Regions from separate parts of the Ensifer sp. Root142 genome, predicted to be linked through region 3. Evidence: predicted binding sites of a transcription regulator. Region 3 holds the regulator's gene; each other region holds the start of a gene.
What was found. Region 3 encodes PhoB, which activates phosphate uptake and scavenging genes when phosphate is short. Its sites were predicted from a motif close to TGTCATNNANCTGTCAT; they were not measured.
Positions count from the first base shown of each region.

Region 1: a site for PhoB is predicted at 3,942-3,958, ahead of ASD52_RS32970 (esterase-like activity of phytase family protein). Genes of this name have one in related genera too.
Region 2: a site for PhoB is predicted at 3,058-3,074, ahead of ASD52_RS35225 (DUF1045 domain-containing protein). Genes of this name have one in related genera too.
Region 4: a site for PhoB is predicted at 4,775-4,791, ahead of ASD52_RS29370 (UDP-2,3-diacylglucosamine diphosphatase). Genes of this name have one in related genera too.

Region 1 covers NZ_LMFK01000047.1:170,137-178,027, forward strand. Annotated here, with positions in the region: gene ASD52_RS32945 (multicopper oxidase family protein) at 1-84, shown strand, start outside; gene rnd (ribonuclease D) at 163-1,314, shown strand; gene ASD52_RS32955 (adenylate/guanylate cyclase domain-containing protein) at 1,487-2,533, shown strand; gene ASD52_RS32960 (DUF2000 family protein) at 2,537-2,944, opposite strand; partial or broken gene ASD52_RS40500 (AraC family ligand binding domain-containing protein) at 2,943-3,398, shown strand; gene ASD52_RS40505 (AraC family transcriptional regulator) at 3,473-3,838, shown strand; gene ASD52_RS32970 (esterase-like activity of phytase family protein) at 4,045-5,403, shown strand; gene ppx (exopolyphosphatase) at 5,463-6,986, opposite strand; gene ASD52_RS32980 (RNA degradosome polyphosphate kinase) at 6,998-7,891, opposite strand, start outside.
Region 2 covers NZ_LMFK01000049.1:51,950-59,840, forward strand. Annotated here, with positions in the region: gene phnD (phosphonate ABC transporter substrate-binding protein) at 1-435, shown strand, start outside; gene phnE (phosphonate ABC transporter, permease protein PhnE) at 543-1,505, shown strand; gene phnE (phosphonate ABC transporter, permease protein PhnE) at 1,515-3,032, shown strand; gene ASD52_RS35225 (DUF1045 domain-containing protein) at 3,159-3,866, shown strand; gene ASD52_RS35230 (alpha-D-ribose 1-methylphosphonate 5-triphosphate diphosphatase) at 3,868-5,007, shown strand; gene phnN (phosphonate metabolism protein/1,5-bisphosphokinase (PRPP-forming) PhnN) at 5,004-5,591, shown strand; gene hutI (imidazolonepropionase) at 5,785-7,029, shown strand; gene hutH (histidine ammonia-lyase) at 7,026-7,891, shown strand, end outside.
Region 3 covers NZ_LMFK01000012.1:245,772-253,662, reverse strand. Annotated here, with positions in the region: gene argF (ornithine carbamoyltransferase) at 1-89, opposite strand, end outside; gene ASD52_RS13725 (aspartate aminotransferase family protein) at 219-1,418, opposite strand; gene ASD52_RS13720 (GcrA family cell cycle regulator) at 1,840-2,361, shown strand; gene phoB (phosphate regulon transcriptional regulator PhoB) at 2,530-3,213, opposite strand; gene phoU (phosphate signaling complex protein PhoU) at 3,517-4,227, opposite strand; gene pstB (phosphate ABC transporter ATP-binding protein PstB) at 4,284-5,099, opposite strand; gene pstA (phosphate ABC transporter permease PstA) at 5,113-6,435, opposite strand; gene pstC (phosphate ABC transporter permease subunit PstC) at 6,432-7,891, opposite strand, start outside.
Region 4 covers NZ_LMFK01000044.1:171,094-178,984, reverse strand. Annotated here, with positions in the region: gene ASD52_RS29390 (DUF2865 domain-containing protein) at 1-454, opposite strand, end outside; gene ASD52_RS29385 (acyl-homoserine-lactone synthase) at 642-1,286, opposite strand; gene ASD52_RS29380 (LuxR family transcriptional regulator) at 1,441-2,178, opposite strand; gene ASD52_RS29375 (NADP-dependent malic enzyme) at 2,355-4,667, opposite strand; gene ASD52_RS29370 (UDP-2,3-diacylglucosamine diphosphatase) at 4,843-5,682, shown strand; gene ASD52_RS29365 (MFS transporter) at 5,788-7,008, shown strand; gene dgcA (N-acetyl-D-Glu racemase DgcA) at 6,960-7,891, opposite strand, start outside.

The DNA of each region.
Region 1 (7,891 bases), on a different contig from region 3:
GACAATCTTGGCGATTGGGTGTTCCATTGCCACATCATCGAGCACCAGAAGACCGGCATGACCGGTTATTTCAAGGTGGTTTGAGATTTTCGATTGTGACGGATGGCATGAAGGGCTACACGAAAAACCTAGCCGCATTTTTGCCACAGTGATTTAAATCCGATGATTGAAACAACCGCAGATCTAGAGGCCGCCTGCCAGCAGCTGGCCCGCTCAAGTTATATTACGATAGACACGGAATTCCTGCGTGAGACCACCTTCTGGCCAGAGCTTTGCCTGATCCAGATGGCAAACCCGGATATGGCCGTCATCGTCGACCCGATGGCCAAGGGCATCGATCTCACGCCGTTCTTCGCGTTGATGGCCAACCCCGACGTGATCAAGGTCTTCCATGCCGCGCGCCAGGATATCGAGATCATTTTCCATCTCGGCAATCTGATTCCGCATCCGATCTTCGACACCCAGGTTGCGGCCATGGTCTGCGGCTTCGGCGACAGCGTCTCCTATGACCAGCTCGTCAACCGCATCAAGGGCGAGCAGATCGACAAGTCCTCGCGCTTCACCGATTGGAGCCGGCGGCCGCTGACCGAGAAACAGCTCGATTACGCGCTGGCCGATGTCACGCATCTGCGCGACATCTATCAGTACCTGAATGCGCAGCTCGAGCGCGAAAGCCGCTCGCTATGGCTTTCCGAGGAAATGGCGATCCTCGAAGCCCGCGATACCTACGACCTGCACCCGGACGATGCCTGGCAGCGCCTGAAAATGCGCGTCAAGAAGCCGATCGAGCTTGCCGTGCTGCAGAAGGTCGCAGCCTGGCGTGAACGCGAGGCACGCAACCGCAACGTTCCGCGCGGGCGTATCATCAAGGACGATGCGATCTATGAAGTCGCGCAGCAGCAGCCGAAGGACACCGAGGCGCTGGCGCGGCTGCGAACCATTCCGAAGGGCTGGGAACGATCGAGCGCCGGGGCTGCGCTGATCGAGGCGGTCAACGAAGCGCTCGCCATCCCCAAGACCGACCTGCCACGGCTGCCGCGGCAGAGCCATACACCTGAAGGCGCAGCCGCCGCCACCGAAATGCTGAAGGTGCTGTTGAAGCTGATCGCCGAGAAGCAGGGCGTGGCTGCCAAGATCATCGCCAACAGCGAGGATCTCGACAAGATCGCCGCCGAGGGCGAGAACGCCGATGTCGGCGCGCTCAAGGGGTGGCGGCGCGAGCTGTTCGGCGATACGGCACTGAAATTGATCAATGGTGAAGTGGCTCTGCGCTTCGTCGACAAGAAGATCGAAGCGATGGAAATCGGTGACTGAAAAACGGACGGGCGGACAACAACTTTCCGCCCGAATCCGGCTCTAGCCAAGGCCCTGCAGCGGGACTGATTCGCAATCGCGTCGAGCAGACATCAGAGCGCTGACGCGTGACGCGACAACCAGGGTGTCCGACGCGTTTTTTCTTCGTTGTCCGGGTTCGAGGCTCTTCCGCATGCGCTGGCGTTTCTCCATGTTCGAGGGAATTTTGCTGCTGTTGATCGTCAGTAGCGCCGGCGCCATCTATGCGACGATCGCCTTCGACGGTGGCGGCGGATTGATCGGCGCCACGTACGCATTGTGCGTCTGCGTCCCGATCCTCGCCTTTGAACGGCGCATCATTCTCCGGCGTCTCAACCGCAAGATCCATTCCTATTCGACGCCCGCTTTCTTCCTCGCTTCGATCGCCGTCTATCTGGTGTTTATCGAGCTGGGCTACGGCGTCGCCGGCTTCCTGATGCAGATGAGCGGGCAAATAGACGCGGATTGGAAGGACGCGGTCGTCCCCTCAAGCACGGCGCTTCTGTTCGCCCTGGCGGTCTCGGGCTCGATCGTTTTCGCGCTTCGCGTGCGCGAACTGTTGGGCCGTGACGTGTTTCTGAGCCTTTTGACCGGGCGCTATCGCAAGCCGATGCAGGAGGAGCGCGTCTTCCTCTTCATCGATCTTGCCGGCTCCACCGCCTATGCCGAGCGATACGGCGATCTCAGGATGCAGGAATATCTCAGCAAGCTGTTTGCAACACTTGCCGACCCCGTACTGCGCTATCGCGGCGCGATCGACGACTATGTCGGCGACGCGGCCGTGATTACCTGGCCCTTCGACCGTGCTGTCAAAAACGCCGCCTGCGTGCACTGCGTTTTCGACATTCTCGAAGAGATCGAAGCCGGCGCCCACCGTTGGCGCAAGGAGTTCGGCGAGGTTCCGCGCCTACGGGCAGCGCTTCATGGCGGCACCATCGTCGCCGCGGAAATTGGCGTCGACAAACACAAGATCACCTATTTCGGCGACACGGTGAACACCACCGCTCGCCTCGAAGGCCTGTGCAAGTCACTGAACCATCAGGTGCTGATTTCCACCGACCTCGCCCGCAAGATGCGGCTGCCGCACTATGTCCGCGTGGAAGATCTTGGCGAGCACGCCGTGAAGGGACGCGGGCAGAAGCTCGGCGTCCTGGCGCTTCGGGCCGGGGGCACGCCTGCACCGCCAGTGGCTGTCAATTAGCCGTCAACCGTGCAGTTTTGCACCCTTGGTGATCTTGTCGACCAGCTTCTTGTCGGCATGAATGGCGATGCCGGCGACCTTCGCGCCGTCGGGTCGCGTTTCGGCGAAGACCGCGCGGTTGGCACTGTCGTGGCCGGTCGAAAACATCGCATCGACATAAACAGAGGTTTGTATTTCCCTTTCGATCGCACGGCGTTGAATATTGCCAAGCGTCGCACCATCTGCCGATAACACGATGATCGGCTGAACGCTCAGAGCGTTGTAGATGTGGCCGGCGCCGTCGCGATAGGGTTCGCCGATAATCGCCGGTTTCTGCCCGGCGATGCCGGTTGCCAGAAACGCGGTGACGTTCAGCTTCTGCCAGGTGGCCAGATCGTCGCGCAAAACGATCGCAAACTTGGTGTCGAACATGACGGGTATCTCCATTTCAGGACATCAGGGCGTGCCCAAGGAGGCCTTAACCGAGGACGCAGCGATCAATCTTGAACGATTGTGCGGATCGCCGGGCGATGGCATCCGCGTCGCGGCACCGGTGGACGGCATAGAGCGCATCGAGGCCCGGCTGCACGGCAAGGTCTTCGAGCCGCATCGCCACGACACCTATGCGCTTGGCGTGACGCTTGGCGGCATCCAGACCTTCCAGTATCGTGGCGAGAGCCGCTACAGCACGCCTGGAAGCATCATCATCATTCACCCCGACGAACTGCACGATGGCGGCGCGGGCACGGAAGCGACGCTTCGCTACAGGATGATGTATCTGCAGCCGGAGCGATTGATCGCGGCGCTTGGCGACAGTGGCGGCGCCTTGCCCATCATAGCCGCCCCGGTTGTTGGTGACGTGGCCCTGCGCCAGGCGATCGGCGAGGCCGTCATGGATCTCGACGGCGGTATTGACGAACTCGCGCTCGACGACATTCTTACACGCATTGCAGAAGGCTTGTGCCGCCATGCCGGCACGACAAGCAAGGCTGCCGGCAGGTCGGCCAAGCGGGCGGTTTCGAGGCGACGGACTATCTCAAAGCCAACCTCGATCGCCCGGTCGACTCGCAGGAACTCGAGGCCGTCAGCGGCCTTGATCGCTTCACCCTCGCCCGCCAGTTCCGCAAGGTTCTCGGCACCAGCCCGCACCGCTACCTTCTGATGCGGCGGCTGGAGCAGGCGCGCCGGATGATTGCCGCCGGTCACAGCCTGGCAGGTGCCGCGCTCGAAACCGGCTTTGCCGACCAGGCCCATTTCACCCGCCATTTCAAACGTGCCTACGGTGTAACGCCCGGGCGCTGGGCGAGCCTGGCGCTCGCCGGCTGAAGCACCGGCGCCGCTGGGTCGTTGCGGCCCGGAACCAGTGTCCGGTCACGCGCAACAATTCGAACTCGGCGAGTTTCTCCCCTCGGGCGCAGCGCCTTTCGTCTGTCATCAAAGCTTCACCAGCCTGTAAGCCAAGCATCACCCAACCGTCATCAAAGCCGCCTATCGGGTTCCCGTACTTTGGCATCCAACCCACGGTGACTTTCATGACCAAAACGCTTCTCGCCGCTGCGGCGCTCACACTTTTGATGACGACGACCGTCCTGGCCGAGGAAAAGGCCTTTCCCGCAACCCTGAAGGCACATGCGATCCTACCGGCAAACACGATCCTGGCAGCACCGTCCGACGCACCGGAATACCTGAAGACATCGGGCAAATTCACCACGGCGGACCGCAAGCGCGCTGACGCGCTCGGCACCGTGCCCGGCAAGGATGGCGTGCGCCCGACCGGCCTTTCACTGCCGTTCAACGGCCAGCCGATGCAGGGCTTCTCCGGCATCAGGGCCATGGAAGACGGCACCTTCTGGAGCCTTTCCGACAACGGCTTCGGCAACAAGCTGAACTCAACCGATGCCATGCTGATGCTGCACCACGTGAAGATGGACTGGGACGCCGGCAAGGTCGAGGCGCTGAAAACACTGTTCCTCACCGACCCGGACCGCAAGGCCCCCTTCCCGATCGTCATGGAAGGTTCCGACAAGCGCTACCTGACCGGCGCTGACTTCGACGTTGAGTCGATCCAGCCGGTCGCCGACGGCTTCTGGGTCGGGGAAGAATTCGGTCCCTATATCCTGAAATTCGATGTCGACGGCAAGCTGACCGACGTCATCGCGACAACAGTTGACGGCAAGCCGGTTATGTCGCCCGACAATCCGACCCTGACACTGCAGGGCGATCCGTCGAAGAAGACACCCGCCTTCAACCTGAAGCGCTCCGGCGGCTATGAAGGCATGGCACTGTCGAAGGACGGCTCCAAGCTCTACGGTCTGCTCGAAGGGCCGATCTGGACCGACAGCGAAACCGTGGAACAGGCCGATGGCCGTCCGACACTACGCGTCATCGAACTCGATGTCGCAGCCAAGGCCTGGACGGGCCGCAGCTGGCTCTATCCGCTGGCCGAAGGCGGCGAGGCAATCGGCGACTTCAACATGCTCGACGACAAGACGGCACTGGTGATCGAACGCGACAACGGCGCGGGCACGCTCGACAAGGCCTGCGCCGATCCGAAGGATCCGAAGCCGGATTGCTTTGCCGTCGGCTCGAAGGTGAAACGTGTCTACAAGATTGCCTTCGATGACAGCAATGTCGGCAAGGCCGTCCGCAAGATCGGTTACATCGACCTCCTGAAGATCGCCGACCCCGACAACAAGAAGCGCCAGGGCGGTGGTGACGGCTATTACGACATGCCGTTCGTGACGATCGAAAACGTCGATCGCGTCGATGACACGCACATCATCGTCGGCAATGACAACAACCTGCCGTTCTCGGCCGGCCGGGCGCTTGATAAGGCCGACGACAACGAGTTCGTTCTGCTCGAAGTCGGCGAATTCTTGAAAGCCGAATAATCAAAAAAGGGCGCGCGGATTTGCGTCCGCGCGCCCCTTCGTCAAAGATCTGAGTGCGTTCAGCTCTCGAACTGGAACGCCAATCTTCTGCCGGTCAGCTTGCCGAGCTGCTGCAGCCGTCCGTCGAGGCGCTCGCCGGCAAATTCCGAATAGGCCGCAGGCACGACGATCTCCAGATCGACATCCGGCAGGGACGATTTGCGGAAGGTCAGATTCCTCGCCACGCCCGGCATCGACGCCGAGAACAGATAGGCGACGCGCAGCAGGCCGCCGAGCAGTTTCGCCAGTTCCAGCAGTCGCGGCGTGGTAATGCCGGTCAGTGCGCCGGTCGCGCCATCGTCGTTCAGGCCTTCGAAGCGATAGTAGTTGGCGAGCGCGATATAGGCCCGCCCCGCATGGGTGATGCCGGAGAAGGTCGAGTGGGCGATGATGTTCAGCGCCTGCAGACCGCGATAGTCCGGATGGGCGCGCCAGCTGATATCGGCGAGCAGGCAGGCAGCCTGGCGATAGCGGCTTTCCTCTTCGGTTTCCTCGACGCCGAAGAACGGCACCATGCGGCCGGTCCAGTCGGCAAGTTCGCGGGCATGCTCGGGGGAACGCGCCCGCAGGATGGCGATTTCGCCGGCGGCGGTCAGCAGCGGATCCTGCGCACGCTCGCTCTCGTTCAGCAGAGAGAAGAGATAGCCTTCGCGCACGCCGAGCGCCGAGAACGAAATCCGCTCCGGCTTCATGATCGACAGTGCTTCCTGCATCGCGATCGCGCCAAAGGGAAGCAGGCTGCGGCGGCTTTTGGAGATCGTCGCATAGGCCGATGGCTTGATGTTCCTCGGCTCGATCACCTCCGGCAGCAGCGCCATCGCCTCGTCGTAGGAGATCTCGTAGCCTTGCATCATATGCAGCGGATAGTTTCGGATTTCCATGTGCAGCTTGGCGATCGAGCGCCAGGTGCCGCCGACGGCATAAAAGGTGCGGCCGGTGCCGGTCTTCAGCACCGGCGAGCTTTTCATGAATTTGCGCACCCAGGTGCGAGCCTTCGGCAGCGAGCCGCCGCTATGCTCGAAGAGGCGGATACCCCCGAGCGGCAGGGTGATGCCCTTGCCGATCTTTGTGCCGCTGACCTCGACAAGTTCCAGCGAGCCACCGCCAAGGTCACCGACCACTCCATCAGGGTCGTGATAGCCGCTGACGATGCCCATGGCGGAGAAATAGGCTTCCTCTTCGCCGGTGAGGATGCGCACCTTGTGGCCGAGGATCGCCTCGGCCTTCTCGATGAAGGCAGGTCCGTTGCTCGCCTCGCGAGCGGCTGCGGTGGCCAGAACATACATGGAGGTCGCACGCGCCTGCTGCGACAGCGCATGAAAGCGATGCAGCGCCCGGAGAGCGCGCTCGACGCTCTCCTCGTCCATGCGTCCGGTGGCATCGATGCCCTTGCCCAGACCGCACATGACCTTCTCGTTGAACAGCATGGCCGGAGCGCGGCTCAGGCCTTCGTAGACGACAAGGCGAATGGAGTTGGAGCCGATATCCACAACGGAAACCGGGCGGATGCCGGGCAGACGCCCCTGCGCTTCAGATTCGACCATGCAATTCCGTTTTACTTGTGCCAGCTGCTCTTCCAGCCGGCAATCAGCTTCGGTGCACTGGACTTCAGGGCTTCACCCCGGCCGGAGAGGCTGGGATTGGTCATGAAATAGTGCTGCGCGTTGAAAGGTTCGGCGTCCTTGCCGACTTCCATCCGGCGAGACGTACCGTCGGGAAGAATTTCGTAGCTCTGCTGGTTATCGATGAGATTGCCCAGCATGATCTGCGAAAGTACCTGTTCGTGCACAGTCCGGTTGATAAGAGGCACAAGCGTCTCAACCCGCCGGTCCAGATTTCGCGGCATCATATCCGCCGAGCCGATATAGACAAGCGCATTCTCCGATGGAAGGCCGTGACCGTTGCCGAAGCAGAATATGCGGGAATGTTCAAGGAATCTGCCGACGATGGACTTGACACGAATATTGTCGGACAGCCCCGGCACCTGCGGCCTCAGGCAGCAGATGCCGCGTACCACCAGGTCGACTTCAGCCCCGGCACGGCTTGCCTTGTAGAGCGCGTCTATGATTTCCGGATCGACGAGCGAGTTCATCTTCATCCAGATCGCCGCAGGCCGGCCGGCCTTGGCGTGCTCGATCTCCTCCTCGATATGCTTGAGGATGCGGGGGCGAAGCGTGTGCGGCGAAACCGCCAGCTTCATGCCGGCTTCCGGCTCGCCGTAACCGGTGATGAAGTTGAAGATGTTCGCCATGTCATGGGCGATGACCGGGTTGCAGGTGAAGAATGACAGGTCAGTGTAGATCTTCGCCGTGACCGGATGGTAGTTGCCGGTGCCGAGGTGGCAATAGGTGCGCAACCGGCCCTCTTCGCGACGCACCACCATCGACATCTTGGCATGGGTCTTGAGTTCGATGAACCCGAAGACCACCTGCACGCCGGCGCGCTCCAG
Region 2 (7,891 bases), on a different contig from region 3:
CCGGAATCGATCGGCGCGCCGGTCAAGGAATTCTTCGGTGAAACCGGCTTCGGCGGCGGTCACGAAAACCTGGTTCTCGAAGTCGTCAAGGGCACGTTCGATGCCGGCACGACCTTCGGTTCGGGCGTCGGCGAATTCAAGGACGGCTACACTTCGGGCAACCTGAAGAAGATGGTCGACAAGGGCATCCTCGACATGAATGACCTGGTCGAACTCTGGAAGTCGCCGTTGATCCCGAACGGCCCGATCGTCGTCCGTTCGACGATGAACGATGACATGAAGGCCAAGTTCAAGCAGTTCATGCTCGACCTGCCGAAGACCGATGCCGCCTGCTTCTCCGCCATCCAGGGTGGCGATTTCACTGGCTTCACCGAAGTCAACGCCGACTTCTACAAGCCGATCATCGACGCCCGCAAGGCAACGATCGGCGGCTGATTTTCCTGATCATTCAAGGACGCTGGCCGCCAAAACGGCCAGCGTTCGCCTTTTTGCTGGGGCGCCTGGAGCGCCTGTCGACAGAGGCCGGCATTGCCGGAACATTCATGGCAACTTCCATGCTCCCGAGGCATCTGAGTGAAAACGGCGCGCTGGTCGAGCGCCACTGGCAGGAGTTGAACTCGCGTCGCCGGCTTTACTCCTGGCTCGGCTTCGCCGTGCTGGTGCTCGCCCTTTCCGGCTCGCTCTGGTTTGCCAACGATTCCAATGCCGGCAAATTCTTCGACCGCCTGCCGCACTTCTTCGATTTCGTCGGCGATCTCGCGCCGCGTGATGGCCTGGAAATCTTCCGCGCCATGTTCGATCTGCCTTCGCCCTACGACGACGGCAGCTTCAAGTACAATTATCCCGAGGGTCGGCTCTACCTGACCGAGAGCTTCTACATTCCTGAGTATGTGCACAAGATGCTGGAGACCGTGAACATCGCGATCTTCTCCACCGTCATCGGCACGTTCTTCGGCTTCATCTTCTGTTTCCTTGCCGCCCGCAACCTGATGCCCAATCCGTGGGTTCGTGGTGTCGTGCGCCGGCTGATGGAGATCCTACGCGCCTTTCCCGAAGTGGTCATCGCCGGCTTCTTCCTGGCAATCCTCTCGCTCGGGCCGATACCCGCGATCGCCGCGGTTTCGATCCACACGGTCGGCGCACTCGGCAAGCTGTTTTTCGAGGTGGTCGAGAACGCCGACATGAAACCGGACGAGGGCCTGCGCGCCGCCGGTGGCAACTGGATCGAACGCGTCTGGTTCGGCATGGTGCCGCAGGTGCTGCCCAACTTCGCCAGCTATTTCCTGCTTCGCCTCGAGATCAACGTACGCGCCTCGACCATCATCGGCGCAGTTGGCGGCGGCGGGATCGGCGAGTTGCTGCGTCTGTCGATCGGCCAGGGCCATCAGGCAAAGACACTGGCGATCGTCATGCTGCTGTTTGCAACGATCTTCGCCGTCGACCAGTTTTCCGCATGGCTGCGCCGTCGCCTCGTCGGCGACCAGGCCTTCCAGCTTGCCCAGTAGGTGCGCATCATGACCTCCACGACCAGATTAAGCGCTCTCGAAATGGATGCGATCGCATCGCGTCACCCGCACTTGCTGCAGGGCTCCTCGAACAAGCGCCTGCGCACGATTGTCATCAGTGTCGGCCTCGTCGCTTACCTCATCTTCAGCTGGTGGTTTTTTTCGATCGGGCATGTTCTGGGCAACGCCAATTGGGGCATTGCCGGGACCTATCTCGCGGATTGGGTCTCCTACGAGGTTCGGCCCGAGATCAAGATCGCCCGCGACAAGACGATGACGCTCGATTACCAGCGCAACTCGCCGCTTGGGCCAAATCCGAATCCGGCATGGGTGGAACTCGACAAGGAAACCGTGACCCGAAAAGTCGAATTACCCGCTGCAACCGCACAGACTGCAAAGCCCAAGACGACGTCATCCTTCAGCTTCATGGCGCCGGGTTCAGCGCTCGGCGCGGCCAATACGCCAAGTGAGCAGAACCGCGTCGAAATGCGGACCGAGGAAATCATCACCAGGGCCGTCATCACCTATGACAGGTCGACGAAGATCGAAATTGCCGACGGACTCGTCAAGGCAACCCATCGTGGCGAGACGCTGACGATGGCCGTCGATGGCCAGGACACGGTAACCCCTCAGGGTGCCCTCCCCGCCTGGGCCACGCAGAAACGCCCGGGCGAGAAGATCACGCTCGCCTTTGGTGCAACTGGTTGGGCCGACGTCGAAGGTGACGACATCTCGATCCGCAATCGCTTCTTCGGCTGGGCCAATTTCCTCTTCGACGTCCACTCACCGTTCTTCGGCAAGGGCTATGGCGATGTATTTTCGTTGATCACGAGCGGCGAGCGCATTGATCCCACGCGCTCGAACCTGTCGCTTGCCTGGAACAACATCCTCTACAACGCCGAATGGCAGCATCTGGATGTGTGGACCAAACTGCTGCAGACCGTGGTCATGGCCTTCGTCGGCACGCTTTTTGCCTCGCTGGTCGCGTTCCCGCTCTGCTTCCTGGCGGCGCGCAACATCACCCCGAATTTCCTGACGAACCAGCTCGCCAAGCGCTTCTTCGATTTCCTGCGTTCGGTGGACATGTTCATCTGGGCATTGTTCTTCACGCGCGCCTTTGGCCCGGGACCGCTTGCCGGCATGTCGGCAATTTTCTTCACCGACACCGGCACCTTGGGCAAGCTCTACTCCGAGGCTTTGGAGAACATCGACGACAAGCAGCGCGAAGGCGTAAAATCCGTCGGCGCCACCCCGCTTGCCGTGCAACGCTTCGGCGTCCTGCCGCAGGTCCTGCCGGTATTCGCCAGCCAGGCGCTCTATTTCTGGGAATCCAACACGCGTTCGGCAACGATCATCGGCGCTGTCGGCGCCGGTGGCATCGGCCTGAAACTCTGGGAAGCGATGCGTACCAACTCCGATTGGGAAAATGTCGCTTATATGGTGCTTCTCATCTTGCTGGTCGTGTTTATTTTCGACAGCATCTCGAACGCCTGCCGCTCGCGACTGATGGGGCAGAAGGCTCATTGACGAGAAGAATTTTTTGCACCGCGGCCATCATGATGTTGTCATGGAAATCGGCTAGCTGCGCATCGCATCCCGCGAACAATCGACCCGCCGTTCCGGCGGGCCGGTCGATACAAGAAAGTGAAGACCGTGCGTTATGCAATCTACTTCGCGCCGCCGGCAGACGACCGGCTGTCGCAGACGGCGGCCCGTTGGCTCGGCCGTGATGCCTTTACCGGCGAGACCAATGAACTTTCAGCGTTAGGCAGCCTTGATGCCGCCACGCGACATGCACTGACTGCCGACCCGCGACGCTACGGCTTTCACGGCACTCTCAAGGCCCCCTTCACACTTGCCGAAGACCGCAGCGAAGCCGAGCTGGTCGCAGCCTTCGAAACGTTTGCCGACAACCTTGAACCCTTCGAGATCCCTCAACTCACGCTCCTTCAGCTTGGCCCGTTCTTCGCGCTGGTTTCCGCGACCCACTGCGAGGCGTTGCAGGAATTCGCGGCGCAGGCCGTGCAAACCTTCGAGCCGTTTCGGGCGCCGTTGTCGGACGTGGACATGGCGCGACGCAACCCGGACAAGCTTCCGGAGCGGCAGAGGGAATACTTGAGAAAGTGGGGATACCCCTATGTTTTCGAAGAATTTCAGTTTCACCTGACGCTGACCGGGCCGGTACCCGGCGAGACAGCGAAACCAATGCGGACCGTGCTTGAGAGCACCTTTGCTGATCACATCGGCAAGCCGCTTCACGTCACGTCAGTTGCGCTCTTCGTCGAGCCGCACCGTGGCGCACCGTTCCTGGTCCATTCCCTGCTGCCGCTCCGCGGCGCGACACAACGAAAGATCGCATGAGATGAGCAAAGAACAAGTCCTGACCAATGCCCGCATCGTTCTGGAGGACAGTATCCTCGACGGCTCGGTGCTGATCCGCGACGGCAAGATCGCCGATATCTCTCATGGCACGACCAACACTGGTGAAGACTTCGAAGGCGACTACCTTCTGCCTGGCCTCATCGAGCTGCACACCGACCACCTTGAGGCACATTACTCGCCGCGGCCCGGCGTTCGCTGGTTGAAGATCGCCGCGATCCAGGCACACGACGCACAGGTCGTCACGTCTGGCATCACCACCGTATTCGACTGCCTGCGCCTTGGTTCGGACGAAGACGGCGGTTTCCAGAAGGGCGAAATGCGCAGCATGGCGGACGCGCTGGCCCAGGCCAAGCAGGAAGGCCGCCTGCGCGCCGACCATCTGATCCACCTGCGCTGCGAGGTTTCGACATCGGACGTGCTCGATCACTACGAGGACTTCCAGAACGATCCGCAGGTCAAGCTCGTCTCGCTGATGGACCACGCGCCGGGGCAGCGCCAGTTCCAGACGATGGACCAGTACACGCTCTACTACAAATCCAAGCGCGGCCTGTCGGACGCCGAATTCGGAAAATTCGTTGAACGTCAGCAGGCGCTTTCGGCGAAGTATGCCGGCCCGCACCGCGATGCGCTCGCCAAGGCCTGTGCTGAGCGCGGCATTACCATCGCCAGCCACGACGACGCCACGATCGCCCATGTCGACGAATCTATCAGCTACGGCATCAAGCTCGCCGAGTTCCCGACCAGCTTCGAAGCGGCGGAAGCCTCCCATCGCGCCGGTCTTAGTGTGCTGATGGGCGCGCCCAACATCGTGCGCGGCAAGTCGCATTCGGGCAATATCGCCGCCCGTGACCTTGCCGACCGCGGCGTGCTCGACGTGCTTTCGTCCGATTATGTGCCCTTCAGCCTGATCCACGCGCCGTTCGTGCTCGCCGATGAGCTTGAAGCCATCGACCTGCCGAAGGCGATCGCCATGGTCAGCACCACCCCTGCCCGCACCGTCGGCCTCGACGATCGTGGCCGGATTGCCGTCGGCTTGCGCGCCGACATCGCGCGTGTCCACAGGCAGGAAGGTATTCCAGTGGTGCGTTCGGTCTGGCGCGAAGGTCGGCGTGTCGCATGAGCCAGCTCGAACTTAGGCGTGGCGCGCTTGTCGTCGTCGTCGGCCCGAGCGGGGCCGGCAAGGATAGCGTCATGGGCTTTGCCGCCCGACACTTCTGCGACTGCTCCGATGTCCACTTCGTTCGCCGCGTGATCACGCGGCCGTCGGACGCCGGAGGCGAGGTGCATGAAAGCGTTTCAGTCGCCGAATTCGTCGACATGGAGCAGGCAGGCGCCTTCGCTGTGTCCTGGGACGCGCACGGCCTGAAATACGGCATTCCCGAAGACGTTCGCCGCAATGTCGAACACGGCACCACGGCAATCGTCAACGGCAGCCGAAGCGCCCTGCCGGCGTTCCGCGCCGCCTTCGGCAACATCGCCGTCGCGGTCATCACGGCCGAGCCCGCCGCGCTCGCCAAGCGTCTTGCCGAGCGCGGACGCGAAAGCGAAGAGGACGTGTTGCGCCGGCTCTCGCGACAGGTGCCCGACGTCACATCGGGACCGGATGTCACGATCATCGACAACAGCGGTCGCCTTGAGAGTGCCGGGCGTCACTTCGTCGACCTCGTCGAGCGATTGCGCATGAGTGCCGCCCATCCGGCCTAAGTGTCGCGTTTTCCCAGGCGCCGTTTTTTAAGACCCTGGAGCAACCGCTCCGGGGTCTTTTGCATTTGAATGCCATCGCCCGGCGGCAATTCAGTGCGCCGTCTCCTTCCCTTTTCCTTCAGCAAGTCAATTTTCCTCTTGTCGAGACGATTATTATGTATATACATTATATCCAACGAGAGGGGATCGGCTGATGAGTCAATTTTCGACCAACGCAAACGCGTCCGGCATCTGGCGCAATCTTCGCCTTGCGACGTTGCGACCCGATCAAGACGGCCTCGGCGTGGTGGAAAAGGGCGCAGTGGCTGTCGTCGACGGACACATTGCCTTTGCCGGCGCCGAGAGCGACCTTCCCGCCGATCTATCCCGCACACTTGAAGCAACGAATTGCAACGGCCGGGTGATGACGCCCGCCTTCATCGATTGCCATACGCACCTCGTCCACGGCGGCAACCGCGCTCGCGAGTTCCAGATGCGGCTCGAAGGTGCGTCCTATGAGGAAATCGCCCGCGCCGGTGGCGGTATCGTCTCCTCGGTCAAGGCAACCAATGCACTCTCAGTCGACGCGCTCGTGGAAAGCGCTCTGCCACGGCTCGACACGCTCATTGCCGAAGGTGTTTCGACGGTCGAGATCAAGTCCGGCTACGGCCTGAATATCGACGCCGAACTCAACATGCTGCGCGCCGCGCGCAAGCTTGGCGACAAACGTCCGGTCCGCATCGTCACCAGCTATCTCGCAGCGCATGCGACCCCAGCCGACTACAAGGGGCGCAACGACGACTACATTTCCGAGGTGGTGCTTCCGGGTCTTGATGTCGCCCACGCCGAGGGCCTGGTCGATGCCGTCGATGGCTTCTGCGAAGGCATCGCCTTTTCGACCGCAGAGATCGCCCGCGTCTTCGGTCGCGCCAAGGCGCTGGGCCTGCCGGTCAAACTGCATGCCGAACAGCTTTCCAACCTCGGTGGCGCCAAGCTTGCCGCCTCCTACGGTGCGTTGTCCGCCGACCATCTCGAATATCTCGACGCTGATGGAGCGCAGGCAATCGCCAAATCGGGCACGGTAGCCGTGCTGTTGCCCGGCGCGTTTTACGCGCTGCGCGAAAAGCAGCTTCCGCCGGTGGACGCGCTGCGCGCTGCCGGAGCGCACATCGCCATCGCAACGGATTGCAATCCCGGCACCTCGCCGCTGACTTCGCTGCTACTGACCATGAACATGTCGGCGACGTTCTTCCGGTTGACGATTGCCGAATGCCTCGCCGGCGTTACCCGCGAGGCGGCACGTGCGCTCGGGCTTCTCGCCGAAACCGGCACGATCGAAGTCGGCAAGTCTGCCGACCTCGCACTCTGGAACATCGAAGATCCGGCCGAGCTCGTCTACCGCATCGGCTTCAATCCACTTCATCTGCGCATCTTTAAGGGCGAAAGGACCGGTCTATGACCATCATTCTGCATCCAGGCTCGGTTCCGCTTGAGTATCTCGAGACCATCTATTGGAGCGGCGAACCTGCCCGCCTGCATCCGTCGTTCGACGCAGGAATCGAGAAGGCGGCCAAGCGCATCGCCGAGATCGTCGCCGGCAATGCGCCTGTCTATGGCATCAACACCGGCTTCGGCAAACTGGCTTCGATCAAGATCGACAGCGCTGACGTCGCCACCCTGCAGCGCAACCTGATCCTGTCGCATTGCTGCGGCGTCGGCCAGCCGCTCGCCGAAAACATCGTCCGCCTGATCCTGTCGCTGAAGCTCGTTTCTCTCGGTCGCGGCGCCTCCGGCGTCAGGCTCGAACTGGTGCGGCTGATAGAGGCGATGCTCGACAAGGGCGTCATCCCGGTCATTCCGGAAAAGGGCTCGGTCGGTGCGTCCGGCGACCTGGCACCGCTTGCCCACATGGCAGCCGTCATGATGGGCCACGGCGAGGCATTCTTCGAAGGCGCCCGCATGTCCGGCGCACAGGCCCTTGCCAAGGCCGGGCTGACGCCGGTGGTGCTTGCCGCCAAGGAAGGCCTCGCGCTGATCAACGGCACTCAGACGTCGACCGCACTCGCGCTCGCCGGCCTCTTCCGCACCCACCGCGCCGCCCAGGCAGCGCTCATCACCGGCGCAATGTCGACCGATGCAGCGATGGGTTCGTCTGCGCCCTTCCATCCGGACATTCACACACTTCGCGGCCATCAGGGCCAGATCGACACCGCCGCCGCCCTTCGCGCGCTTCTCTCAGGTTCCGCCATTCGCGAAAGCCATATCGAGGGCGACGAGCGGGTGCAGGATCCCTATTGCATTCGCTGCCAGCCGCAGGTGGA
Region 3 (7,891 bases):
GTCTTTCGCACGCGTGCGTCATCGATGATCGTGCGCAGATCGGCTGCCGTCATGGCCGAAAGATCGATGAAATGTCTTGTGCCTGCCATCGTAGTCAATTCCTGTCTCAGAATGGCCCGTGGAGCGCGACCGGTGTCGAAGAGCCAAAAGAACGCTCGACACCTTGGGCTCGCGCATGGACCCTTGGGAAAATCGCTGCCGATCTCCGGGTTCACAAATTAGGCTGCGGCGGTACCGCTGCTGCTTCTCACGGCTTCGGCCGCGCGCTCGATCCGCGCCAGGCCTTCGCGCGCTTCCGCGGCGGTCACCGTCAGCGGCGGCAACAGGCGCAGGACGTTTTCGCCGGCCGGAACAGCCAGCAGCTTCTCCGCGCGGATCGCCTTCAGGAGATCGGCCGAAGGGCCTTTCGCCTTGATGCCGAGCATCAGGCCGTCGCCGCGGATATCCTCGATCACATCGGGGAAACGGTCCTTCAACGACGCGAGGCCCTGGCGGAAGACCAGGGCCACGTCGCGGACATGCTCCAGGAAACCGTCGGCCAGGATGACGTCGAGCACGGCGTTGCCGACAGCCATGGCAAGCGGGTTGCCGCCATAGGTCGAACCGTGCGTACCGGCGACCATGCCGGCAGCCGCCTCTTCGGTCGCAAGGCAGGCACCGAGCGGGAAGCCGCCGCCGATGCCCTTGGCGACAGCCATGATATCCGGACGGATGCCAGCCCATTCATAGGCGAAAAGCTTGCCGGTGCGGCCGACGCCGGACTGGACCTCGTCGAGGATCAGCAGCAGACCGAACTCGTCGCAAAGCGCGCGCAGCTCCTGCATGAATTCCTTGGTGACCGGGCGGATGCCGCCCTCGCCCTGGATCGGCTCGATCAGGATCGCCGCCGTCTCGTCGGTGATCGCATCCTTGAGCGCCGTGATATCGCCGAAGGGAACCTGATAGAAACCCGGGGCCTTCGGGCCAAAGCCCTCGATGTACTTCTGCTGACCACCCGCCGCGATGGTCGCGATCGTGCGTCCGTGGAAGGCACCCTCGAAGGTGATGATGTGGAACTTCTCCGGATTGCCCTTGGCATAGTGGTAGCGACGCGCAGTCTTGATCGCGCATTCGAGCGCCTCGGCACCCGAGTTGGTGAAGAAGACACGATCGGCGAAGGTGACGGCCGTCAGCCGGCGTGCAAGGCTCTCCTGGCCGGGGACCTCATAAAGGTTGGACAGGTGCCAGACCTTCTCGGCCTGCGCCTTCAACGCCTCGACCAGATGCGGATGCGCATGGCCAAGCGAGTTGACGGCGACGCCGGCGGCGAAGTCGAGATAGCGCGAGCCGTCTTCGGCGATCAACCAGACGCCCTCTCCTCGCTCGAAACGCAACGGCGCACGCATGTAGGTGTCGTAAAGCGGCGTGGTTGCAGTCATGGCGAGCCTCTCCTTCATTGCTATCGGCATCGATCCGAGCCCCTGTTGAGCGCGGCAAAAAATTAAAAATGCCGCCTTGCGGCGGCGCAGGCACTATTCCTATTTCGCAGCGCAATGTCAACAAAACCAAGCTTTGCAGTGCGGTCGGACGGGTCTGATCCATGCGACGAAAAAATCACGCGACGGGGCTTGCAAAAATGCAACGCCCACCGAGCAAGTTGGGGAAAACCAAGAAATCGATTCGGCGCGATTCGCGGGACTCTTGCCACGGAGTCCGCCGGTCAGTAGGTTAATGTTCAATTACTAGACGCATGCGGCGGGCCTAGTCACCAAAAGTGTTATCGCGTTGCAGCTCCGGAGCCTGTCCGGAGCGTGGTGAGAGATTCTGTCATCGCCAACGCTGAGAACGGAGAGTGCAGAAATGAACTGGACTGACGAGCGGGTGGAAAAACTGAAGAAGCTTTGGTCCGAGGGCCTGAGCGCGAGCCAGATCGCGGCACAGCTCGGCGGCGTCAGCCGCAATGCGGTCATCGGCAAGGTTCACCGGCTGAGCCTGCCCGGCAGGGCCAAGGCTGGCGGAACCACCGCCGCGACCCGGCCGAAGCAGCGCCCGACTTCGGCGCCGCGCGCTCCGAACTACGCTTCGCGCGTCACGACACGGACGGTTACCCGTGCGGCCGGCGCGACCGTGCTCAAGGAAGAGGTCGAAGTCGATCTCGTCGCCGAACAGGATTTCCGCATCCAGACGGATGTGGTCGTGCCAATGTCGCGCCGCCTGGAGCTGACGCAGTTGACCGAGCGCACCTGCAAATGGCCGATCGGCGACCCGCTCAAGGAAGAATTCCACTTCTGCGGCAACGATTCCCCGGAAGCTTCGCCCTATTGCACATTCCATGCGCGGCTTGCCTATCAGCCGACCTCCGAGCGCCGTCGCGCTCGCTGAGACGACCGAAAACCACATGCAGAAAAGGGGCCGCACGGCCCCTTTTTTATTGGCTGCTGCATGTTTCCCTGGTTCGTATTCGCTTCAAGGAAACATGCCGCAATTCAAGATGCAACAGCGACCTTTGCGCGTCCATTAAGATGCGCGGCGCTGCAGTGGCCGGCTGGCTCAGCTTTCGAGCGAGTAGCCGGCACCGCGAACGGTGCGGATGACATCAGGCATGCTCGAGAAATTCAGTGCCTTGCGCAAGCGACCGACATGCACGTCGACGGTGCGCTCGTCGACATAGATATCGTGGCCCCAGACGCCATCAAGGAGTTGCGAGCGCGAGAACACCCGGCCCGGCGACGACATCAGGAATTCGAGCAGGCGGAATTCCGTCGGACCAAGGCGGACCTCGCGGGTGCGGCGATGCACGCGATGGGTCTCGCGATCGAGCTCGATGTCGCCGCAGCGAAGCAGCGTCGAGAGGACCTCGGGCTTGGCGCGCCGCAGCATCGCCTTGACACGGGCCATCAGCTCCGGGGTCGAGAACGGCTTGACGACATAATCGTCGGCGCCGGTGGCAAGGCCACGAACCCGCTCGCTCTCCTCGCCGCGCGCCGTCAGCATGATGATCGGCAGGCGCTCGGTTTCCGGACGTTGGCGCAGCCGGCGGCAAAGCTCGATGCCGGAAACGCCCGGCAGCATCCAGTCGAGGATCAGGAGATCCGGGAGGCGCTCCTGTAGGCGGATCTCCGCCTCGTCTCCGCGCAGGATCGTATCAACATCGAACCCTTCGGCTTCGAGGTTATAACGCAGCAGGACACTCAGCGCCTCTTCGTCTTCGACAACGGCGATTTTCGGCAACATCAGGCAACGTCTCCTTACCCAGAGCGTCTCGCGTTCGATCGAACGCAAAGAGATGCTCGAACATATAGAATCTGGAGCACTCCGCGCGTTTTCATAGGCACGCGCGAAAACGTATAGCTTCAGACGCAGTAGAGCAGGGCCGCAACCAGGGCTGCGACCGGAGCAGGTTCATAAGCAGGCACTCGAACGTATCCGGGTCTTAAAGCGCGTCGCGATCTCTAAGATGCGCTTGTTGTGCTTTAAGTTCTTGTTTTTGCACATGTCGTTATCGCAAAACCGCTGCGCACTTTTGCGCGACATGCGTTAGTCCTTCACGGCACCCAGCGTCGACGTATTGTCGTCCTTCGGACGCTCGCCTTCCGGCTGCGCGCCCGTCGCCATGTAGTAGATCGTCTCGGCGATATTGGTGGCGTGGTCGCCGATACGCTCGATGTTCTTGGCACAGAAGAGAAGATGCGTGCAGGGCGTGATGTTGCGCGGATCTTCCATCATGTAGGTGAGCAGCTCGCGGAACAGCGAGGTGTAGATCGCGTCGATCTCCTCGTCGCGCTCGCGGATGCTGTTGGCCTTCTCCGGCGAGCGGGAAGCGTAGACGTCGAGGACTTCCTTGAGCTGCACCAGCGCAAGCTCTGCCAGGTGTTCAAGACCGCGCGCCAGCTTGCGCGGGATGCCGGAGCCGGCAACCGCGATGACACGCTTGGCGTTGTTCTTGCCGAGGTCGCCGACGCGCTCCAGATCGGACGCGATGCGGATCGATCCCATGATCTCGCGCAGGTCGGCAGCAACGGGCTGGCGCTTGGCGATGGTGACGATTGCCTTTTCGCCGATCTGGCGTTCGGCTTCATCGAGGATGGTGTCGTCGGAGATCACCTTCTGCGCCAAGGCGAGGTCAGAATTGACAAGCGCACGAACGGATTCGCCCACCATCTGCTCGGCAAGCCCGCCCATCTCGGAGATGCGGCGCGTGAGATATTTCAGTTCTTCGTCGTAGGCGGACATTATGTGCATGGACATAGTCTTCGATCCTTGCGGGCGCGTTCAGGAAACGGGGTGAAGAGGAGCTTCGGCCATCAACCGAACCGGCCCATGATGTAGTCCTGGGTACGCTGGTCATCCGGATTGGTGAACATCTTGTCGGTGTCGTTCTCCTCGACAAGATTGCCGAGGTGGAACATGGCAGTGCGCTGCGAAACACGCGCCGCCTGCTGCATCGAGTGGGTGACGATGACGATCGTGAAGTTGGTACGCAGCTCGTGGATCAGTTCCTCGACCTTGGCCGTCGCGATCGGATCGAGCGCCGAACAGGGCTCGTCCATCAGGATCACTTCAGGGCTGACGGCAACGGCGCGCGCGATGCACAGACGCTGCTGCTGGCCGCCCGAAAGACCGGTGCCCGGCTCCTGCAGGCGATCCTTCACCTCGTTCCACAAACCAGCCTTCTGCAGGCTGGTCTCGACGACTTCGTCGAACTCAGACTTGGTGCGGGCAAGCCCGTGGATGCGCGGGCCGTAGGCGACGTTGTCGTAGATCGACTTCGGGAACGGGTTCGGCTTCTGGAACACCATGCCGACGCGGGCTCGCAGTTCCACGACGTCGATCGTCGGGTCGTAGATGTCGTCTTCATCGAGCGTGATCTTGCCGGTGACGCGGCAGTTCTCGATGGTGTCGTTCATGCGGTTCAGCGTGCGCAGGAAGGTCGACTTGCCGCAGCCCGAAGGGCCGATCAGCGCTGTCACCGTGTTCTCGCGGATATTGAGATTGACGTCGAAAAGCGCACGCTTCTCGCCGTAGTAGACCGACACATCCTTGCCGATCATCTTGTAGGGCACGGTGTTCATTTTCTGATCCAAGGCTTTTTCGACTGCTGCTTCTGACATGATGTTCATAGTAATTACCTCACTACCAACGGCGCTCAAAGCGACGTCGCAACAGAATGGCGCCAAGGTTCATGACGACGAGGAAGATGAGAAGAATGATGATCGCGCCGGATGTGCGCTCGACGAAGGCGCGTTCCGCCTCGTTGGCCCACATGTAGATCTGCACCGGCAGCGCGGTCGACGGCTCCATCGGCGAGCCGGGATAATCGACGACGAAGGCGACCATGCCGATCAACAGCAGCGGCGCGGTTTCGCCAAGTGCATGGGCGAGACCGATGATCGTGCCGGTCAGGATGCCCGGCATCGCCAGCGGCAGGACGTGGTGGAAGATGGTCTGCATCTTCGACGCACCGAGACCGAGCGCTGCCGAGCGGATCGACGGCGGGACCGCCTTCAACGCTGCACGGGTGGCGATGATGATCGTCGGCAGGGTCATCAGCGTCAGCACCAGGCCGCCGACGAGGGCGGCCGAGCGCGGCATGCCGGCGAAGTTGATGAATACGGCCAACCCCAAGAGACCGTAGACGATCGACGGAACGGCGGCGAGATTGTTGATGTTGACCTCGATGAGATCGGTCAGCCGGTTCTTCGGCGCAAACTCTTCGAGATAGATCGAGGCGGCAACGCCGATCGGCAGCGACAGCACGAGCACGATCAGCATCATGAACAGCGAACCGAGGGCGGCAACGCCGACGCCTGCCGCTTCCGGACGGCTCGAGGCACCGAAGGTGAAGATGCCGGTGTTGAAGCTCTTCTTCAGGACGCCGGCGCTTGCAAGCTCGTTCATCCAGGTGACCTGCTGGTCCTTGACCTTGCGCTTGCTCTCATCGACCTTCAGGTCGATCTGCCCCTTGAAGGCGGAGTCGACATTGGCTTCGGCGAGCAGTGTCACCGGTATGGTCTTGCCGATAACCGACGGGTCGGCGACGACGATGTCGCGCAACAGCGTGCGGGAGCTTGCAGACACCATGTCGGTGGCCCGCTTGACCAGCGGACGATTGCTCGGATCGATGCCGAGCTGCTTGATCAGCGCATCGCGGACCAGCAGCGGATAGTTGGCCGCCACCAGCACCTTGCCGTCGGTCGCGCGCTCACCCTTGGGATCGATGACCTTTTCGGTGAATTCGATCGGCAGCGTGATCGTCGTCTGCTGGAACGCGGTGTAGCCGTTGGAGATCACCGTCCACAGCAGCAGAGCGAGGAAGAACAGGCCAAGACTGATGGCGCTGATGCCATAGGCACGGAACCGACGCTCGGCCGCGTAGCGACGCTTGATGCCGATATCACGCTTGGCGGATGCGGGGCGGACGGAGATCCGGACGGCCGGGGAAGCGATGTCGGTCATTCGTACTGTTCCCGATATTTGCGCACGATGTAGAGCGCGTAAATGTTGAGGCCGAGCGTGATAACGAAGAGCGTGATGCCGAGTGCGAAGGCAACCAGCGTCTGCGGCGAGGTGAACTCAAGGTCACCCGTCAGCTGGTTGACGATCTTCACCGTCACCGTGGTCATCGGCTCGAAAGGATTGATTTGCATGCGGGCCGCGACACCGGCGGCAAGCACCACGATCATCGTCTCGCCGACGGCACGCGAGGCGGTCAAAAGCAGAGCGCCGACAATGCCCGGAAGTGCTGCGGGAAGGATGACCTTCTTGACTGTCTCGGAGCGGGTGGCACCAAGGCCGAGCGAACCGTCGCGCAGGGCCCGCGGTACCTGGGTAATGATGTCATCGGAAAGCGAGGACACGAACGGGATCAGCATGATGCCCATGACGATGCCGGCGGTCACGACGCTCTGTGCCTGGATGAAGTTCTGATAATTGCCGGTGACGAGACCGTTCAGTTGGGCAGAGATATCGCGCAGGAATGGGCCGACGGTCACAAGTGCGAAGAAACCGTAGACGATGGTCGGGATGCCGGCGAGCACTTCGAGCAGGGGCTTTGCCGTCGAACGCAGTCGTGGGCTGGCATATTCCGCCATGTAGATGGCGGCAAACAGGCCGATCGGCACCGCAAACAGCATGGCGACGAAGGCGATGTAGAGCGTACCGGCGAGAAGCGGGATCAGGCCGAACTGGCCGGAGGAGCCACCGCTTCCGGCGGCAGCAAACCGGGGGTCCCAGACCGTGCCGAAGAAGAACTCGAAGGGTGAAACCATCGTGAAGAAGCGGCCGGCTTCCGACAGCATAGAGGCGATGATGCCGACCGTCGTCAGGATGGCGATCGAGGACGCTACGATCAGCGCGCCGAGCATGACGCGCTCGACCTGGTTGCGGGCGCGGAAGCGGGTGGCGATGTTGCGGATGGCATAAAAGCCGCCGGCAATCGCGATCAGCAGGACGACGGCGCTCATCAGCCAGCGATTGGTGGCGCTCATCGCGTTGAAATGCTGGGCGGCGGTGATCATGTAGGGTTCGCCCTCGCCGGCAAGAGCCACGCCCTTGGCCGCAAGCGTCGAGCGAAGATTGGCCGAACCGCTTTCAAGCGCCGAAACTTCTTCGGCCGTCAACCGCTTCAGGCCGCCGGCGACCGACTTGACCTGGCCAAGCGCCAGCTCGACCGTGGCGCCGCCCTGCGTCTGCACCGTCTCGGGCAAGGTCGCCCGGGTGCTGGAGTCGATATACATGGGCGCGGCGACGAGCCAGGCGCCGAGTACGAGCGCCGCTGGAAGGATCGCCCAGATGGCGACATAGCTGCCGTGATAGCCGGGTAAGGAATGCAGATTGGAGAGCTTGCCGCCAGCCTGTGCGAAGGAGCGCGCACGACCCCCAAAATAAGAAACAAAACCAATTACAACAATGA
Region 4 (7,891 bases), on a different contig from region 3:
TGCGGTACGTTTCCGGCTCGTCCGGGTCGGCGGTCGCAAATTCCTCGCTGCCACCATAGCAACCGTTGATCTCGAGGGCGGCGAGGATGCGCCGGCGCGTATCGTCTCCATCGCCTGACATCAGCTGCTGGCGCTCCGATTTGAGGATGCGCAGATTGTCTTCCATCTCGGCGATCAGACTGTTGATGTCTGTGCAGATATCCGGGTCGCCGCCGTTGAAGACGACGACGCTGCCTGTGCCGCAGCCGGCGCGTCGGCGATCGTTGCGCGCCCGGCGCAATTCGATGTTCTGTCGGGAAATCGCGCTCGCATAATCGCGGGTATCGGCCGTAGTTTCGATGGCGGCGGGCAGTTCGGCGAGCCGAGTGTTCAGGCGGTCGCACACGCTGGAGGCCAGCGCCTGATCGGCAAGAACCAGAAGCAGCGGCAAGGTCGCCGCGGCTAGGGTTTTCATGTTCCGGAACACGGGCGAACGTCCATTCCTGCAACCGCACGGCGCCACCCTTGTTGTCCGGGTTCGGTCGCTGTCGGCACTTCCTGTTTCAGCCCTATCATAAGGCTTGTCGCCGCCGGTGCAACGACAAGCCTCGCATTGCGTTAACAGCTCCGTCCGGTGGGAGGAACGGAAGGAGCGTTAGAGATCAGGCGGCGCGTGCCGTCTCCAGCGACATCGGCCGTTCAAGAACCGTGCCTTCGATCGCCGCTACGGCCTTCATGGCGCTGAGCAGCGACGGCGTCACTTCCCAGGCGACCGCTACGGCATAGACCGAGCCGATCCGGTGCGGGTCAGCGATGCGCTCGCCGGGGCAACCCATGCGGCGGAACATCCGCTCGAGGAAGACATCGGTCACCGTGACGATATGGCTGATGCCGGAGGCCAGCCCGAGTTCGCCGACACCGCACATCAGTTCTGCGGCGGCGACGGTCACCTGGTTGGAGGCGCGGTCCTGAGAAATCTCCGGGTCGATGCAGAAGCGGCTCGATTCCCAGATCGAGGCGCTGCGGATCTCAGGGTTGTCGCCAAGCAGGATCGGGAACGTATCGTCCAGCATGTTGGGGCCGAGCGTCGGCAGCAATCTCAGCGATCCGCGCAGTTTTCCCGTCTCCGGCGAATAGGACAGAATATAGAGCGGATTCGACTTGTCGTAATTGTCGATCTCCCATTCCCCATCGGTCTGCACGTCCCATTTCAGGAAATCGTGGAAGACGCGCTTGCGCAGCTTGAACATCTCGTCGATGGACTGTGGGTGCTGTCCGCGTGTCCTGCCGTTGAGGATCCTGATCATCTTCTTCTCCATCCTTGTTTTGGGGGATGGCGTGATGCTGTCAGTCCTCAGGCAGGGGCGAAACTGTCACTACCGACAGTTCCGGAAACCGTTTTTTCCCACTAAATATAGACGGGTTTTCAGATGAGCGAAGGAGGAGCGTCTTGAGGGTGGGTCAAACCGTCGGGATCAGTGCATGGCGAACGGCCTGGGCCACGGCCTGCGTGTTGGAGACAACATTGAGCTTTCGGCGGGCATTGGTCATGAAGAAACGCACGGTGCGTTCGGAAATGCCGAGAATGGTGGCAATTTCCCAATAGCTCTTGCCGGCCGCCGACCAGGTGAGAACCTCGGTTTCGCGACCTGTGAGGCGCGTATCGCGCGTGTTCAGCCCCCCTGTCATGGCGGCGTTTTCAAGCATGCCGGCATGAAACAGGTTGGCGGCGAGCTGGAAGTCGCGCAAGTGGTTGCGCCGATAGATCGACCACTCCGCGGCCGACATATTGACGTTGATGGCCAGCAAGGCGGTGCGGCCGGCCGGCGAGGGCAGCGGCAGGGCGACGCCTTCACTGGAAAGGCCGATCTCTTCGGCCGTCTTGAACAATGGCTCGCATTCGGGAAAGCGGTGGCGCGCCGTCGTCCATTCGACAGGCCTGACGCCACCGAGCGCCAGCTTGAGGATCGGGTCGATACGGTAGAGCTCCCGCGTCAGATAAAGCTCGGCCGCGTAGGCACCGAACGTGTGGTGCAACCGGCAGATCTTGAGCTCGTCGGCATAGGGCTCAGCTTCAAGATATAGGAGATGAGCGATGCGAAAGGTACGGCGCATCAACGTAAAGAAATGGGCCGGCTCGACACAGCCTCCGCATTCCAGAATTTCCAGCATGTCGAGGACAGCCTGTTGTTCAGTCATGCCACAACACCGATTTTTGCGCTAAACCCCACAATGGTTGGGGGTTCACCTTTTGTCCAGAACCGACAGCCGATTTGCTGTGGATTGTCGACCCTTGCAAACAATGGTTGTTGCCCAGGGTCGCGGCAGCATCACAGGGCCGCCGGGTGCGGCGGCCCTTAAAAACGAGGGCGTCGCTAGCCCGGATGGCTGGCTTCAACGACGGCGAGTGCCGCCATGTTGACGACGCCACGCGAGGTCACGGACGGCGACAGGATGTGCGCCGGCAGTGCTGAGCCGAGCAGGATCGGTCCGACATGCAGGCTGTCCGTCATCGTCTTGACGACGCCAAGCGTGATGTTGGCAGCATCCAGGTTCGGGAAGACCAACAGGTTGGCTTCGCCCGAGAGCGTGCTGTCGGGCATGACGCGCTGACGCAGCACTTCGGAGATGGCCGAATCGCCGTGCATTTCGCCATCGACTTCCAGATCGGGCGCGAGTTCGCGCACAAGCTGAAGCGCCTGGCGCATCTTGGTGGCACTCTCGGAATCGCGCGAGCCGAAGTTCGAATGCGAGACCAGGGCGGCATGTGGCGTGATGCCGAAGCGCCGGATCTCCTGCGCCGCCATGACGGTGGTCTGGGCGATTTCTTCGGCACTCGGGCAGTAGCTGACATAGGTGTCGGTGAAGAACGTGGCGCCACGCTGCGAGATCAGCAGGCTGAGGGCCGAGAAATCGAGCACGCCGTCGCGCTTGCCGATGATCTGCGAGACGTCGCGCAGGTGCTTGCTGTAACGCCCTTCGACACCGCAGATTAGCGCATCGGCTTCGCCGCGCTTGACGGCAAGCGCCCCAATGACGGTGGTGTTGGTGCGGACGATCGTGCGGGCAGCTTCCGGAATGACACCGAGACGGCCGACGAGGGCGAAATAGTCCTCGACGTAGTCGCGGTAGCGCGGGTCGCCCTCGGGGTTGACCACCTCGAAATCGATATCCGGACGAATGCGCAGGCCGTAGCGACGCAGGCGCGTCTCGATGATCTGCGGACGACCGATCAGGATCGGGCGGGCCGTGCCTTCCTCCAGCAGCACCTGGGCGGCGCGCAGCACGCGCTCGTCTTCACCTTCGGCGAAGATCACGCGGTTCTTCTGCGCATTCTTGGCGGCGGCAAAGACCGGCTTCATGATGAAGCCCGAGCGGAAGACGAAGCGGTTCAGCTTGTCGAGATAGGCGTCGTAGTCCTGGATCGGGCGGGTGGCGACGCCGCTTTCCTCGGCAGCCTTGGCAACCGCCGGCGCAATCCGGAGGATCAGGCGTTGGTCGAAGGGCGAGGGGATCAGGTAATCGGGACCGAAGACCGGCGTCTCGCCGGAATAGGCGCGGGCGGCCACGTCGGACGGCTCCTCGCGGGCAAGGCCGGCAATGGCGCGGACCGCCGCCATCTTCATTTCTTCGTTGATCGTGCTTGCGCCGCAGTCGAGCGCACCGCGGAAGATGTGCGGGAAGCAAAGCACGTTGTTGACCTGGTTGGGGAAATCCGAACGGCCGGTGCAGATCATCGCGTCGGGGCGCGCCGCGCGCGCTGCCTCCGGCATGATCTCGGGCGTGGGGTTGGCGAGCGCCATGATCAGTGGCTTTTCGGCCATCTGCACCAGCAGTTCCGGTTTCAGGACTCCAGCGGCGGAAAGACCGAGGAAAACGTCGGCGCCGCCGATACTGTCGGCTAATACCCGGTTGTCGCTTTCCTGCGCGTATACGGACTTCCATTCGTCCATCAGCACTTCGCGGCCCTTGTAGACGAGGCCTTCGAGGTCGTGCACCCAGATGTTTTCGGTCTTGGCGCCAAGCGTGACCAGCAGATTGAGACAGGCGAGCGCTGCGGCACCTGCACCCGAGGTAACGATCTTGGCCTTGGCGATGTCCTTGCCGGCCAGTTCCAGACCGTTGAGGATTGCGGCCGCAACGATGATCGCGGTGCCATGCTGGTCGTCATGGAAGACGGGGATCTGCATCTTTTCGCGCAACTGGCGCTCGACCTCGAAGCATTCCGGCGCCTTGATATCTTCGAGGTTGATGCCGCCGAAGGTCGGCTCGAGCGCCGAGATGACATCGACCATACGCTCGATGCTCGCCGCGTCGATCTCGATGTCGAAGACGTCGATGCCGGCAAATTTCTTGAACAGGACGGCCTTGCCTTCCATGACCGGCTTGGAGGCAAGCGGACCGATATTGCCGAGGCCGAGAACGGCCGTGCCGTTGGAAATGACCGCGACAAGGTTGGCGCGTGCCGTGTAGTCGGCAGCCGTTTCAGGATTGTCGCGGATGGCGATGCAGGGCGCAGCCACACCGGGCGAATAGGCGAGCGCGAGATCGCGCTGGTTGCCGAGCGGCTTGGTGGGCTGAATTTCGAGCTTCCCAGGGCGAGGGTAACGGTGGAAGAAAAGGGCCTGCTGGTCGATGTCGCCGCTGACCGGACCTGTCTGGGATTTCGTTTTGTCGCCCGTGCTCATAGTCTGCATTCCTCTTTTTTGGACGTGGCCTTGTGGCATGAATTGCGAACCGCGTACAGTTTTTGCGCGGTTCTTTTAAGCCGGTGCGACGAAGCGGCCGGCGTCCGTGTCATCTTCCTGAAACACGAGTCTGGTTTTGACGGGCCCCAGAAGGCTCAATCAAGACGAGGCTGGTATGATGGCGGCACCGCAAATCAATTCCGTAAGACACCTCAGGACGTTGTTCATCTCCGACGTCCACCTCGGCTCCAAGGCCGCCAAGACCGACTTTCTTATTGATTTTCTGCGCCATCACGAGGCTGAGACCATCGTTCTCGTCGGCGACATCGTCGATGGCTGGCGGTTGAAGCGTAGCTGGTACTGGCCGCAGAACTGCAACGACGTCGTCCAGAAGCTGCTGCGCAAGGCGCGCAAGGGCACGCGCATCATCTATATCCCCGGCAATCACGACGAGTTCATGCGCGATTTCCCGGGTGTTCACTTCGGCGGCATCGAAGTGGCGCAGCGCCATATGCACAAGGGTGCCGACGGCCGCAACTATCTGGTGCTGCATGGCGACGAATTCGATGTGGTCGTGCGCAATGCGCGCATCCTCGCCTATCTCGGCGACTGGGCCTACGATACGGCGATCGCCATCAATATCGGCCTGGCCGCCGTTCGTCGCCGGCTCGGCATGCCCTATTGGTCGTTCTCTTCCTGGGCGAAGCTGCAGGTGAAGCACGCCGTCAACTTTATCGGTGAGTTCCAGAAGGTGGTTGCCGACGAGGCGCGGCGGCATGATGCGCAGGGCGTGATCTGCGGCCATATCCACCATGCGGTCATCGAGGATATCGGCGACGTGCGCTACATCAACACGGGCGACTGGGTCGAAAGCTGCACGGCGATCGCCGAACACCACGACGGCACCATGGAACTGATCACCTGGCATCAGATGCGCGGCGGCGTCGCAGAGGCCGAGGGAACGGCCGAAGCCGAACGGCTTCTGGCGCACCTGCTGACGCAACGGGCAGCCTGACGGGAACGCCGGCGAGGGCGCAAGCGTCGCTTGTAGTGAAATCTAGGTTATGGCGATCCGGCAGCGGGCTATGCTATTGCTGGCCGATAGCCATCAGGTTCTCCCATGATTCCCTCCCAAGCGCCCGCAACTGTGGGCCCTCCGCCGCGTCATTTTGCGCTTCGCATCGCCTTGCTCTTCTGCGCTCCGTTGATCGTCAACGGTTTCGCAATGCCGTATTTTCCGGTCTGGTTGAGCACGCTTTCCATGAGCGATTTCGAGATCGGCGTCGTGCTGGCGCTGCCGATGTTCGTACGCGTGATCACCGCGCCAATTGCCGGTGTGATCGCCGATCGGCTCGGAGAGCGCACGATCGTTTTGATCTGGTCAGGTTTCCTGTCGCTGGCGACGGCTTTCGTGCTGTTCTACGCCCGGGAGTTCTGGCCGGTTCTGATCATCTATACGCTGCAATCGGCGGTCTATTCGCCCTATGTGCCGATCGTCGAGGCGATCGCGCTTTCCGGCGTCCGGCGCTGGGGTTTCGATTATGCGCAGATGCGGCTTTGGGGTTCCGTCGCCTTCATCGGCGCAACCATGCTCGGCGGCTGGATGATCGGCATCTTCGGTGGCGACATGGTGCTGCCGGCGATGGCGGTCGGTTTCGGCCTGACGATCCTGATGGCCTTTGCGGCGCCAAAGGTCGGCCGACCGCGGCGCCCGTCACCGATCACGGCGCTGACCGAGCCTCCGCCGCAATCGTTGCGCCAGCTCGATCTGCAGCTATTGCTGATCGGCGTGACGCTGGTGAACGCCAGCCACGCCATGCTCTTCGCTTTCTCGGCAATCTACTGGCAGCATATCGGCTATAGCGGCACGGAGATCGGCATCCTCTGGAGTGCCGGCGTTGCTGCTGAAGTGACGATGTTCATCTTCGCCAAGGCGATCATCCGCCGCTTCAGCGTCTGGACGATGATCCTGTCCGGCTGCTCGCTGGCGGTCGTGCGCTGGATCATCTTCCCGATGGATCTCGGCTTTTCCGGCTATTTCGTGCTGCAGTGCTTCCACGCCTTCACCTATGCGATCATGCACACCGGCATGCAGAACAAGCTGGTGGAGCGCGTCGTCGAGGAGCAGGAGGCATCGGCCCAGGGGCTCTATTTCTTCTACACCGGCATTTTCACGGCGATCCTCACCTTCCTGTCCGGCTATCTCTACGCCTGGTACGGGGTGAACGGGTTCTATTCGATGTCGGTCGTCGCCTTTGCCGGCTGCTGCTTTGCCGTTGCCGCCTGGTATCTTCAGCCCCAGAGGCGTGGTTCCGGCGGAAAGACCAGCGAGGCTTCGTAGCGCAGGCCGGGCGTGCGATCGCGTGCCAGAAGCAGGGGCCCGTCGAGATCGACGAAATCCGCGCCCTGCGCCGCCAGGATTGCCGGTGCCATGCCGAGCGAGGTTCCGACCATGCAGCCGACCATCACCTTGAGGCCGAGCGACGTTGCCGCATCGCGCATGCGAAGCGCCTCCGTCAGGCCGCCCGTCTTGTCGAGCTTGATGTTGACGGCGTCATAGCGATCGACCAGGGCCGAGAGGTCGCCGGTCGCGTGCACGCTCTCGTCGGCACACACCGGAACGGGGCGGGCGATCGTGGCCAGGGCCTGATCATGGCCGGCGGCAAGCGGCTGTTCGATCAGGTCGATGCGCTGCTCGGCGCAGATGGCGAAGTGATAGGCGAGGCTGTCGGGCGTCCAGCCTTCATTGGCATCGAGAATGATGCGGCTCTCCGGCGCACCCTCGCGCACGGCGCGGATGCGGGAGGCATCGTCTGATGTGCCGACCTTGATCTTGAGCAGCGCGCGGTGGGCATATTGTGCGGCCTGGTTGCGCATCGCATCGGGCTCGGCAAGCGACAGCGTATAGGCCGTCGTCAATGTGCCAGGTGAGGAGAGACCGGCAAGCTCATGGACAGATTTGCCTTTCTGCTTTGCTTCCAGATCCCACAACGCACAGTCGACCGCATTGCGGGCCGCACCCGGCTTCATCGCCGACTGTAGCTCCGGGCGCGTCAGGCCTTGTTCGATCTGCGGGCATATGGCTTCGATTTCGGCGAGCACCGAGGCAATGGTTTCGTTGTAGCGGCCATAGGGTACGCATTCCCCCCAACCGCTGGTGCCGTCCTTGGTGATTCGGCATGTCACGACGCTTGCCGTGGTCTTCGAACCGCGTGAAATCGTGA